Regions from separate parts of the Micromonospora sp. NPDC005203 genome, predicted to be linked through region 3. Evidence: predicted binding sites of a transcription regulator. Region 3 holds the regulator's gene; each other region holds the start of a gene.
What was found. The regulator HrcA, encoded in region 3, represses chaperone genes, less so after heat shock. The targets are predictions, from matches to a motif close to GGTTNGCACNCTCNNNNNGAGNGTGCNAACC.
Positions count from the first base shown of each region.

Region 1 (3,273 bases), on a different contig from region 3:
CCGCGACAGGTGTCGCTACCGGCTCAGAAGCCCGGGCCGTGCTGGTGGCCGTGGCCGTGGCCGCCGCCGGCGGCGGCCGGCTCGGCCCGCTCTGGCTTCTCCACCACGAGGCTCTCCGTGGTGAGCAGCAGACCGGCGATCGAGGCGGCGTTGGTGACCGCGTTGCGGGTCACCTTCACCGGGTCGATAATGCCGGCCTTGACCAGGTCGACGTACTCGCCCTTGGCGGCGTCGAGGCCGTTGCCCCAGTCCAGGTCGGCGACCTTCTGCGTCACGACGTAACCGTCGTGACCGGCGTTCTGGGCGATCCAGCGCAGCGGCTCGACGAGCGCCTTGCGCACGACCGAGACACCGATCTTCTCGTCACCGGTGAAGCCCAGGTCGTCGTCGAGCACCGAGCGGATCTGCACCAGGGCGGCGCCGCCGCCGGGGACGGTGCCCTCCTCGACCGCAGCCTTGGTCGCCGCGATGGCGTCCTCGATGCGGTGCTTGCGCTCCTTCATCTCGACCTCGGTCGCCGCGCCAGCCTTGATGACGGCGATGCCACCGGAGAGCTTGGCCAGCCGCTCGGCCAGCTTCTCCCGGTCCCAGTCGGAGTCGGAGGCCTCGATCTCCTTGCGGATCTGGGAAACCCGGTCGGCGACGTCGGCCTTCTGGCCACCGCCGTCGACGATCGTGGTGTTCTCCTTGTCGACCACGACGCGCCGAGCGGTGCCGAGCACCTCCAGGCCGACCTGGTCGATCTTGTAGCCCAGCTCCGGGGCGACCAGCTCGGCGCCCGTGGAGATCGCGATGTCCTGGAGCATTGCCTTGCGCCGGTCACCGAAGCCCGGGGCCTTGACCGCGCAGACCTTGAGGGTCTTGCGCAGCGAGTTGACCACCAGGGTGGAGAGCGCCTGGCCGTCCACGTCCTCGGCGATGATCAGCAGGGGCTTGCTGTTCTGCAGGACCTTCTCCAGCAGCGGCAGCAGCTCCTCGATCGCCGAGATCTTCTGGGTGGTGACCAGGATGTACGCGTCCTCGAGGACGGACTCCTGGCTCTCCAGGTCGGTGACGAAGTTCGGCGAGATGAAGCCCTTGTCGAACTGGAGACCCTCGGTCACGTCCAGCTCGGTGGTGAGCGTGGAGCCTTCCTCGACGGTGATGACACCGTCACGGCCGACCCGCTCCATCGCCTCGGCGATCAGGTCGCCGATCGTGGCGTCCTGCGCGGAGATCGTCGCCACGTTCGCGATCGACTCCTTGCTGGTGACCTCCGCGGCACGGCCGAGCAGCGCCTCGGAGACCTTGGCGGCCGCCACGTCGATGCCCCGCTTGAGGCCGGCCGGGTTGGTACCGGCGGTCACGTTGCGCAGACCCTCGCGAACCATCGCCTGGGCGAGCACGGTCGCGGTGGTGGTGCCGTCACCGGCGACGTCGTTGGTCTTGGTCGCCACCTCCTTGACCAGCTGCGCGCCAAGGTTCTCGTACGGGTTGGTGAGCTCGATCTCCTTGGCGATGGTCACACCATCGTTGGTGATCGTCGGCGCACCGAATTTCTTGTCCAGGACGACGTTGCGCCCGCGCGGGCCGAGGGTGACCTTGACCACGTCCGCGAGGGCGTTGACACCGTGCTCCAGCAGGTGTCGGGCGTCGTCCGAAAAGCTCAGGATCTTCGCCATATATGTCCCTTCGAAGCGCCACTGCCCCGGCCCGGCGAGCCGGACCGGGGCAGTGGCACTGATCGGTTGCTTACTTCTCGATGACCGCGAGGACGTCGCGGGCAGAGAGCACCAGGTACTCCTCGCCGGCGTACTTGACCTCGGTGCCGCCGTACTTCGAGTAAAGGACGGTGTCGCCGACCTGCACGTCAACCGGAACCCGGTTGCCGTTGTCGTCGACGCGGCCCGGGCCGACAGCGAGGACAGTGCCCTCCTGCGGCTTCTCCTTGGCGGTGTCGGGGATCACGATGCCCGACGCCGTGGTGGTCTCAGCCTCGTTCGCCTGGACCACGATGCGGTCCTCGAGCGGCTTGATCGCAACCTTGGTCGCAGTAGTCACGGGCATACCCTCCTGGGGTACTGGTTTCGTTGCTGGTCAACGTGGCTGACCAGCGTCAATCTGCCTCATGCCACCGGGCGGGGCCGTCGTCGCGGGTGCCGGTCCGCCTGGCGTGCGCACCCGGGTCGGAGACCCGGAAGCTGGCACCCTCAGGGCGAGAGTGCTAATCGCAGGTTATTCCGTAGCTAGCACTCCGTCAAGGAGAGTGCCAACGAGCCGCTCTCCGTGTCGCCACAGTTTCACCCCGGCGAGCGGGCACTCGCCGGCGCCACGCCCACCGACTGACCCCACCAGCCGAGCCCCGCCGGCCGGCACCCGTCGGTGGAGCCGCCGCGCCGAGCCGGCCAGCTGACACCACTGTCCGAACAGCCCGGCCGGGCCGGGACAATGGTTGGGTGGATCTCGATCAGCTGGCGACGCTGCGTACCCCCGAGGGGTCGGCCGCGCTCACGGCGGCGGCCGGACTGGCCGGCGGTGATTCGCTGGCCGCGGCGTCGGCGCTGCGCGCGGCCGGGGTGCCGCCGACGCTGGCCGCGGCGGCGCTCACCCAGGCCGAGCTGCGTCACCGGGCGGTCGGCAAGTTCGGTCCGGCCGCCGCCGGGATGTTCCTCACCCGACCCGGGCTGGAGCAGGCCACCCGCCGGGTGGTCGCCGACCGCCGGGCCGCCCGGCTACACGCGGCCGGCGTCCGTACCCTGGCCGACCTGGGCTGCGGCCTCGGCGCGGACGCGTTGGCCGCCGCCCGCGCCGGCATCCGGGTGTACGGCGTGGAGGCCGACTCGGTGACCGCCGCAATGGCCGCCGCCAATGCCGCGGCGGCCGGGCTGGACGAGCTGTTCACCGTCGAGTGCGGTGACGCCACCGCGTTCGACGTCTCCCGCGTCGACGCGGTCTTCTGCGACCCGGCCCGCCGCACCAGCGGCACCGGACGACGGATCTTCGACCCGCGCGCCTACTCGCCACCCTGGGATTTCGTGACCGGGCTGGCCGAGCGGGTGCCGCGCACCGTGGTCAAGGTGGCGCCGGGGCTGGACCACGCGCTCATCCCGGCCGGGGCGGAGGCGGAGTGGGTCGGCGTGGACGGCGACCTGGTCGAGGCCGCGCTCTGGTGCGGTGAGCTGGCGGAGGTGCCCCGCCGCGCCACGCTCTACCGGCAGCAGGGCGTCGAGGCTCGCCGCCACCAGCTGACCGGCTCGGGTGCCGACGAGGCGCCGGTCGGGCCGCCCCGGCGCT
Region 1 is NZ_JBIAKV010000002.1:616,533-619,805, reverse strand. Features, by position in the region: gene groL (chaperonin GroEL) at 24-1,661, opposite strand; gene groES (co-chaperone GroES) at 1,732-2,046, opposite strand; gene ACFYPM_RS08185 (methyltransferase domain-containing protein) at 2,436-3,273, shown strand, end outside.
Region 1: groES (co-chaperone GroES) is a predicted target of HrcA. The motif match lies at 2,179-2,209, and genes of this name have one in related genera.

Region 2 (3,273 bases), on a different contig from region 3:
GTAGGCGAGCTTCCCGGGCACGTGCCGTTCGATCGGCTCGACTACGGCGACGCCGAGCAACTGGCCGAGATGACCACCGACGGCGAGTCGGCGGTCGTCGAGGAGCCACGGGAGATGGTGGACGCGCCGATCAAACTGCTTCCGCCGTACAACCGGGCGCAGAAGCGGCGCAACCAGCGCCCACTGCCGACCTGACGACGAACGGGGCGGACCGCGTCAGCGGCCCGCCCCGTTCGGTGTCGGAACTGGACTCAGAAGTCCATGTCCCCGCCACCCGGGCCGGCCGGGGCAGCCGGGGTCTTCTCCGGCTTGTCCGCGACAACGGCCTCGGTGGTGAGGAAGAGCGCCGCGATGGACGCGGCGTTCTGCAGCGCCGAGCGCGTCACCTTGGCCGGGTCGATGATGCCCGCGGCCAGCAGGTCGACGTACTCGCCGTTGGCGGCGTTGAGGCCGTGACCCGCTTCGAGGTTACGGACCTTCTCCACCACGACGCCGCCCTCAAGGCCGGCGTTGACGGCGATCTGCCGCAGCGGGGCGTCCAGCGCGACCTTGACGATGTTCGCACCGGTGGCCTCGTCGCCGACCAGGTCGAGCTTGTCGAAGGCGGTCTTGCCGGCCTGCACCAGCGCGACGCCACCACCCGGGACGATGCCCTCCTCGACGGCGGCCTTCGCGTTGCGAACGGCGTCCTCGATGCGGTGCTTGCGCTCCTTGAGCTCGACCTCGGTGGCCGCGCCGACCTTGATGACCGCAACGCCGCCGGCCAGCTTGGCCAGCCGCTCCTGCAGCTTCTCGCGGTCGTAGTCGGAGTCGCTCTTGTCGATCTCGGCCCGGATCTGGTTGACCCGGCCCTGGATCTGCTCGGCGTCACCGGCACCGTCGACGATGGTGGTCTCGTCCTTGGTCACCACGACCTTGCGGGCGCGGCCCAGCATGTCGAGGCTGGCGGCGTCGAGCTTGAGGCCGACCTCCTCGCTGATGACCTGGCCACCGGCGAGGATGGCGATGTCGGTCAGCATGGCCTTGCGGCGGTCACCGAAGCCCGGCGCCTTGACGGCGACCGACTTGAAGGTGCCACGGACCTTGTTGACCACCAGGGTGGCGAGGGCCTCGCCCTCCAGGTCCTCGGCGATGATCAGCAGCGGCTTGCCCGACTGCATGACCTTCTCCAGGATCGGGAGCAGGTCCTTCACCGACGAGATCTTGCTGTTGGCGATCAGGATGTACGGGTCGTCGAAGACGGCCTCCATACGCTCCGGGTCGGTCATGAAGTAGGCCGAGATGTAGCCCTTGTCGAAGCGCATACCCTCGGTGAGCTCCAGCTCCAGCCCGAAGGTGTTGCTCTCCTCGACGGTGATGACGCCTTCCTTGCCGACCTTGTCCATCGCCTCGGCGATGATCTCGCCGACGGTGCTGTCACCAGCGGAGATGGAGGCGGTGGAGGCGATCTGCTCCTTGGTCTCGACGTCCTTGGCGAGCTTGGACAGCTCCTCCGAGACGCTCGCGACCGCGGCCTCGATGCCCCGCTTCAGGGCCATCGGGTTGGCGCCAGCGGCCACGTTGCGCAGGCCCTCGCGAACCAGGGCCTGGGCCAGGACGGTCGCCGTCGTCGTGCCGTCACCGGCAACGTCGTCGGTCTTCTTGGCGACCTCCTTGACCAGCTCAGCGCCGATCTTCTCGTACGGGTCCTCGAGCTCGATCTCCTTGGCGATGCTCACACCATCGTTGGTGATGGTGGGGGCACCCCACTTCTTCTCGAGCACGACGTTGCGGCCCTTGGGGCCGAGCGTCACCTTTACGGCGTCGGCGAGCTGGTTCATGCCACGCTCGAGGCCACGGCGCGCCTCTTCGTCGAACGCGATCATCTTTGCCATACGGCGTTGTCCTCCTGGACACTCACGGCCACCCGAGTGTGTGTCCCGGATGGGCCGCCTGGTTTACGCACTTGGGACGTCGCCACCAGGCGACGACGACGTCCTTCGGCCGGGCCGGATAGCCCGCGACGACCGGCCATGTGCCGCTCCGGCGTCTCCACGCCGGTGCAACCTGGCCCCACCGTCCCGGCCGTTGGCACTCACGGTACGCGAGTGCCAATGACTTGTTTAGCACTCTCCCCTGCCGAGTGCAAGCACGATGGGGCCGCTCAGCCAAGTTCCGCGGCCAGTCCGGCAGTGTTCACCGGCGCCTCATGGGCGCGCTGCTCGACGTATGTCACCAGCAGACGGATCAACTGGGCCAGGTGGGCCGGCAGGGCAAGTACGGCGGTGACCCCGATCACCGCCACCGCCCCGACCGCGGTGCCCGGCGACGTGAAGGGATCCGCGCCGAGCGCGGCGACGCGCGCCTCCTCCTGGCCACCGCTGATCACCCACCCGGCCCGGAGGGTGGGGTGGGCGCGGGCGGCTGGTCAGTCCTGAACGCTGCTCAGCATTGGCTGGAAGGGCCACGATCTTCCCGGTTGTGCGCCCGCGTCGCGGCCCCGACGCGCGGGGCGGACCGGGAGGGAAACTCAGGCGATGACGCGTACGTGCTCGGCCTGTGGACCCTTCTGGCCCTGGGCGATCTCGAACTCCACCCGCTGGCCGTCGTCCAGCGCCTTGTAGCCGTCCATCTCGATCGCGGAGAAGTGAACGAAAACGTCCTGACCGCCGTCGACGGCAATGAAGCCATAACCCTTTTCGGCGTTGAACCACTTCACGGAGCCCTGTGCCACGGTGCACTTCCCTCACTATGCGCGGTGTTGCCTGACCTGGCGCACGGCACGGCCGGACGCCGACCAGCCACCACCTCAGCGATCGATGGCGACCATTGAAAAAGGTGACCGAAATCGCACGCTACACGAGGAGTCAGCGCCGCGCACGGCCACCAATCGGGCATGCACCGGGGCGCTCCGATTGCGCTGGTCGGTCGGGTTTCGAGGCACCGGATCCAGGGCGGCGACTGCCGTACACAATTCGGCCGTGACGGCCACCGACGCTGTGATAGGCATGCGGGCATGACCACCGACACGGGCGCGACCGCCCTCCGGCGGGCGGAGATCCGCCGGGTCCGGCCGGAGGACGCCGCCCGGATGCGGGCACTGCGTCTGGAGATGCTCGCCGACGCACCGTTGGCCTTCCTGGAGACCCTGGCGGACGCGGCGGCCCGGCCGCACACCGAGTTCGCCGCCCGGGTCGCGTACACCGCGACCGGCCCCGGCAACGCGCAGTTCATCGCCGACCCGGGTGGCCGGCTCGTCGGACACGCCGGTGGCACGATCTCCCCGAGCGAACC
Region 2 is NZ_JBIAKV010000002.1:284,529-287,801, reverse strand. Features, by position in the region: gene ACFYPM_RS06540 (hypothetical protein) at 1-195, shown strand, start outside; gene groL (chaperonin GroEL) at 252-1,874, opposite strand; gene ACFYPM_RS06530 (hypothetical protein) at 2,144-2,368, opposite strand; gene ACFYPM_RS06525 (cold-shock protein) at 2,510-2,713, opposite strand; gene ACFYPM_RS06520 (GNAT family N-acetyltransferase) at 2,996-3,273, shown strand, end outside.
Region 2: groL (chaperonin GroEL) is a predicted target of HrcA. The motif match lies at 2,066-2,096, and genes of this name have one in related genera.

Region 3 (3,273 bases):
ACCCCGGGGGAACGGCCCGAGGACTTCGCCGCCTCACTGGAGCAGGTCGTGGCCGCCGGGGTGGACCACGTCAGCGCGTACGCCCTGATTGTCGAGGACGGCACCCGGCTCGCGGCCCGGATGCGGCGCGGCGAGCTGGCGTACCCCAGTGACGACGTGGCCGCCGACCGCTACCTGGCCGCGGAGGCCGCGCTCGACGCGGCCGGGCTCTCCTGGTACGAGGTCTCCAACTGGGCGCGCACCGACGACGCCCGGTGTCGGCACAACCTGCTCTACTGGACCGGCGCGGACTGGTGGGGGCTGGGGCCGGGGGCGCACAGCCACGTCGGCGGGGTGCGCTGGTGGAACGTCAAACACCCCACGGCGTACGCCCAGCGGCTGGCCGCAGGCGCGTCTCCCGGCCTGGCCCGGGAGGTGCTCACGGCCGACGAGACGCACATGGAGGACGTGATGCTCCGGCTGCGGCTCGCCAGCGGCCTGCCGTTGGCGGTGCTCGACGCCACCGGGCGGGCCGGCGCCGAGCGGGCGCTGGCCGGCGGCCTGCTGGCCGCCGACGAGTACGCGGCCGGCCGGGCGGTGCTCACCCTGCGCGGGCGGCTGCTCGCCGACGCGGTCGTGCGCGACCTGCTGCCCTGAGCCAGCCCCGCCGCCCCGGAGCGGGGCAGCGGGGCACCGACCGGCCGGGGGAGCGGCCGGAGCGGGTCACTTGATGAAGCTGGCCGAGAGTGGGTAGCGGTAGAGCTGGCCCTCGTTGGCCTTGATGCCGGCGATGATGCCGAACACGGCGCCGAGAATGATGGCCGCCCCGACCCCGATGAAGCCGATCAGGATGCAGGACAGCACCCAGCCGATCAGGCCGACGACCGACCAGATGAGCTGGAAGTTGAGCGCCGCCGCGGCGTGCGCCCGCACCGTCGGGGACTGGTTGCCGCGGGCCAGCAGCGCCACCAGCGGGCCGATCCAGCCCAGCACCCCGCCGCTGAGGATCATCCCGGCGGCACCGCCGAAGTGCGCGACGAGCGCCCAGGTCTTGTCCTCGTTACTGGCAAAGCCGTTACCGGGGCCGCCGGTCGGATATCCGCCAGCGGGGTAGCCACCAGGCGGCGGGTAGCCACCGGCCGGCGGGTAGCCACCGGACGGGGGGTAGCCGCCCGACGGCGGTTGGTCACCGGTGGGCGGCGGATAGCCACCGGCCGGGGGATAGCCGCCCGGGCCAGGCGCCCCGGACAGTGGTGCGGTGGGTGGCTCGGCCGACGGGTACGAGCTGGGAGAGGTCGGCTCCGGCGGGTAGTTGCCGGGGTCACCCGCGCCGGGAGGGCGAGGAGGTTCAGTCATGGGTGTCACGGTAGGGGTCCGTGGCAACGCCGCACCAGTGGGCGGCCGTTGATCATCGCGCTGGCGGGTACGCCGACGTAGACTGGCACTCGTTACAGTCGAGTGCCAGGGCGGCCCGACCGGGGCCACGGCGCCGGCGGCCGACGTGCGACAGGAGGTGCGGAGGATGGGTCTCGACGACCGGAAACTCGCTGTGCTCCGCGCGATCGTCGAGGACTACGTCTCCACCCAGGAGCCCGTCGGCAGCAAGGCGCTGGTCGAGCGGCACCAGCTCGGGGTCTCCCCGGCCACGGTCCGCAACGACATGGCCGTGCTGGAGGAGGAGGGCTACATCCGGCAGCCGCACACAAGTGCCGGCCGGGTGCCCACCGACCGCGGCTATCGGCTCTTCGTCGACCGGTTGTCCCGGGTCAAGCCGCTCAGCCCGGCCGAACGTCGGGCGATCGAGCGCTTCCTGGTCGGCGCGGTCGACCTCGACGACGTGGTGCACCGCACAGTCCGGCTGCTCGCCCAGCTGACCCGGCAGGTGGCCGTCGTGCAGTATCCGAGCCTGGCCCGCTCCTCGGTTCGGCACCTGGAGCTGGTGCCGATCTCCACCACCCGGCTGACGCTCGTCATGATCGCCGACACCGGGCGCGTGGAGCAGCGGCTGGTGGAGCTGCCCGGGCCGGTGCCCGCCGACAACGTCACCGACCTGCGCCGGCTGGTAAACGAAAAGCTCACCGGCGCGCGGCTGTCCGACACGCCACCGCTGGTGCAGGCGCTCGTCGAGGAGGTGCCGTCCGAGCTGCGTCCGGCGATGACCACGCTCGCCACGGTGCTCCTGGAGACGCTTGTCGAGCGGCACGAGGAACGCATCGCGCTGGCCGGCACCGCCAACCTCACCCGGGGTGGCCTGCTCGACTTCCAGGGTTCGCTGCGGCCGATCCTGGAGGCGCTGGAGGAGGAGGTCGTGCTCCTCAAACTCATCGGTGAGACCGAGCCGAGCACGACCCGGGTGCTGATCGGTGACGAGAACGAGTTCGACAACCTGCGGGCCGCCTCGGTGGTCAGCACCGGGTACGGCCCGGGCGCCACGATCGTCGGCGGCCTCGGGGTGCTGGGTCCCACCCGGATGGACTACCCCGGCAACATCGCCACGGTGCGCGCCGTGGCACGCTACGTGGGCGAGTTGCTGGCCCAGAACTGATTGGTCAGGGCCGATGCGGCCGGCTGCGGCCGCCGACCGGCACAACGCGAGACGAACATGAGGACACGGAACGCAGTGGCCAGGGACTACTACGGCATTCTCGGTGTGAGCCGGGAAGCCTCCGATGACGAGATCAAGCGCGCCTACCGCAAGTTGGCGCGCCAGTTCCACCCGGACGTCAATCCGGACCCGGAGGCTCAGGAGAAGTTCAAGGACATCAACGCCGCGTACGAGGTCCTCTCGGACGACCGGAAGCGGCAGATCGTCGACCTGGGTGGCGACCCACTCGCCCCGGGCGGCGGTGGCGCCGGCGGCCCGGGTGGCCCCGGTGGTGCCGGTCCGTTCGTCGGTTTCCAGGACATCATGGACGCGTTCTTCGGTGGCGCGGCCGGTGGGGCGCGCGGTCCCCGTCCCCGGACCCGCCCGGGTGCCGACGCGATCCTGCGCCTCGAACTGGACCTGCACGAGACGGCGTTCGGCGTCGAGGCCCCGATCACCGTCGACACCGCTGTGCTCTGCACCACCTGCTCCGGCGCCGGCACGGCCGCCGGCACCCACCTGGCGACCTGTGAGGCGTGCGCCGGCCGGGGTGAGGTGCAGTCGGTGCAGCGCACCTTCCTCGGCCAGGTGGTCTCCGCCCGGCCGTGCACGGTGTGCCAGGGCTACGGCACCACCATCCCGCACCCCTGCCCCACCTGCGCCGGCGACGGCCGGGTGCGCACCCGCCGTTCGCTGACCGTCAAGATTCC
Region 3 is NZ_JBIAKV010000018.1:34,221-37,493, reverse strand. Features, by position in the region: gene hemW (radical SAM family heme chaperone HemW) at 1-636, shown strand, start outside; gene ACFYPM_RS29015 (DUF4870 domain-containing protein) at 703-1,335, opposite strand; gene hrcA (heat-inducible transcriptional repressor HrcA) at 1,502-2,524, shown strand; gene dnaJ (molecular chaperone DnaJ) at 2,600-3,273, shown strand, end outside.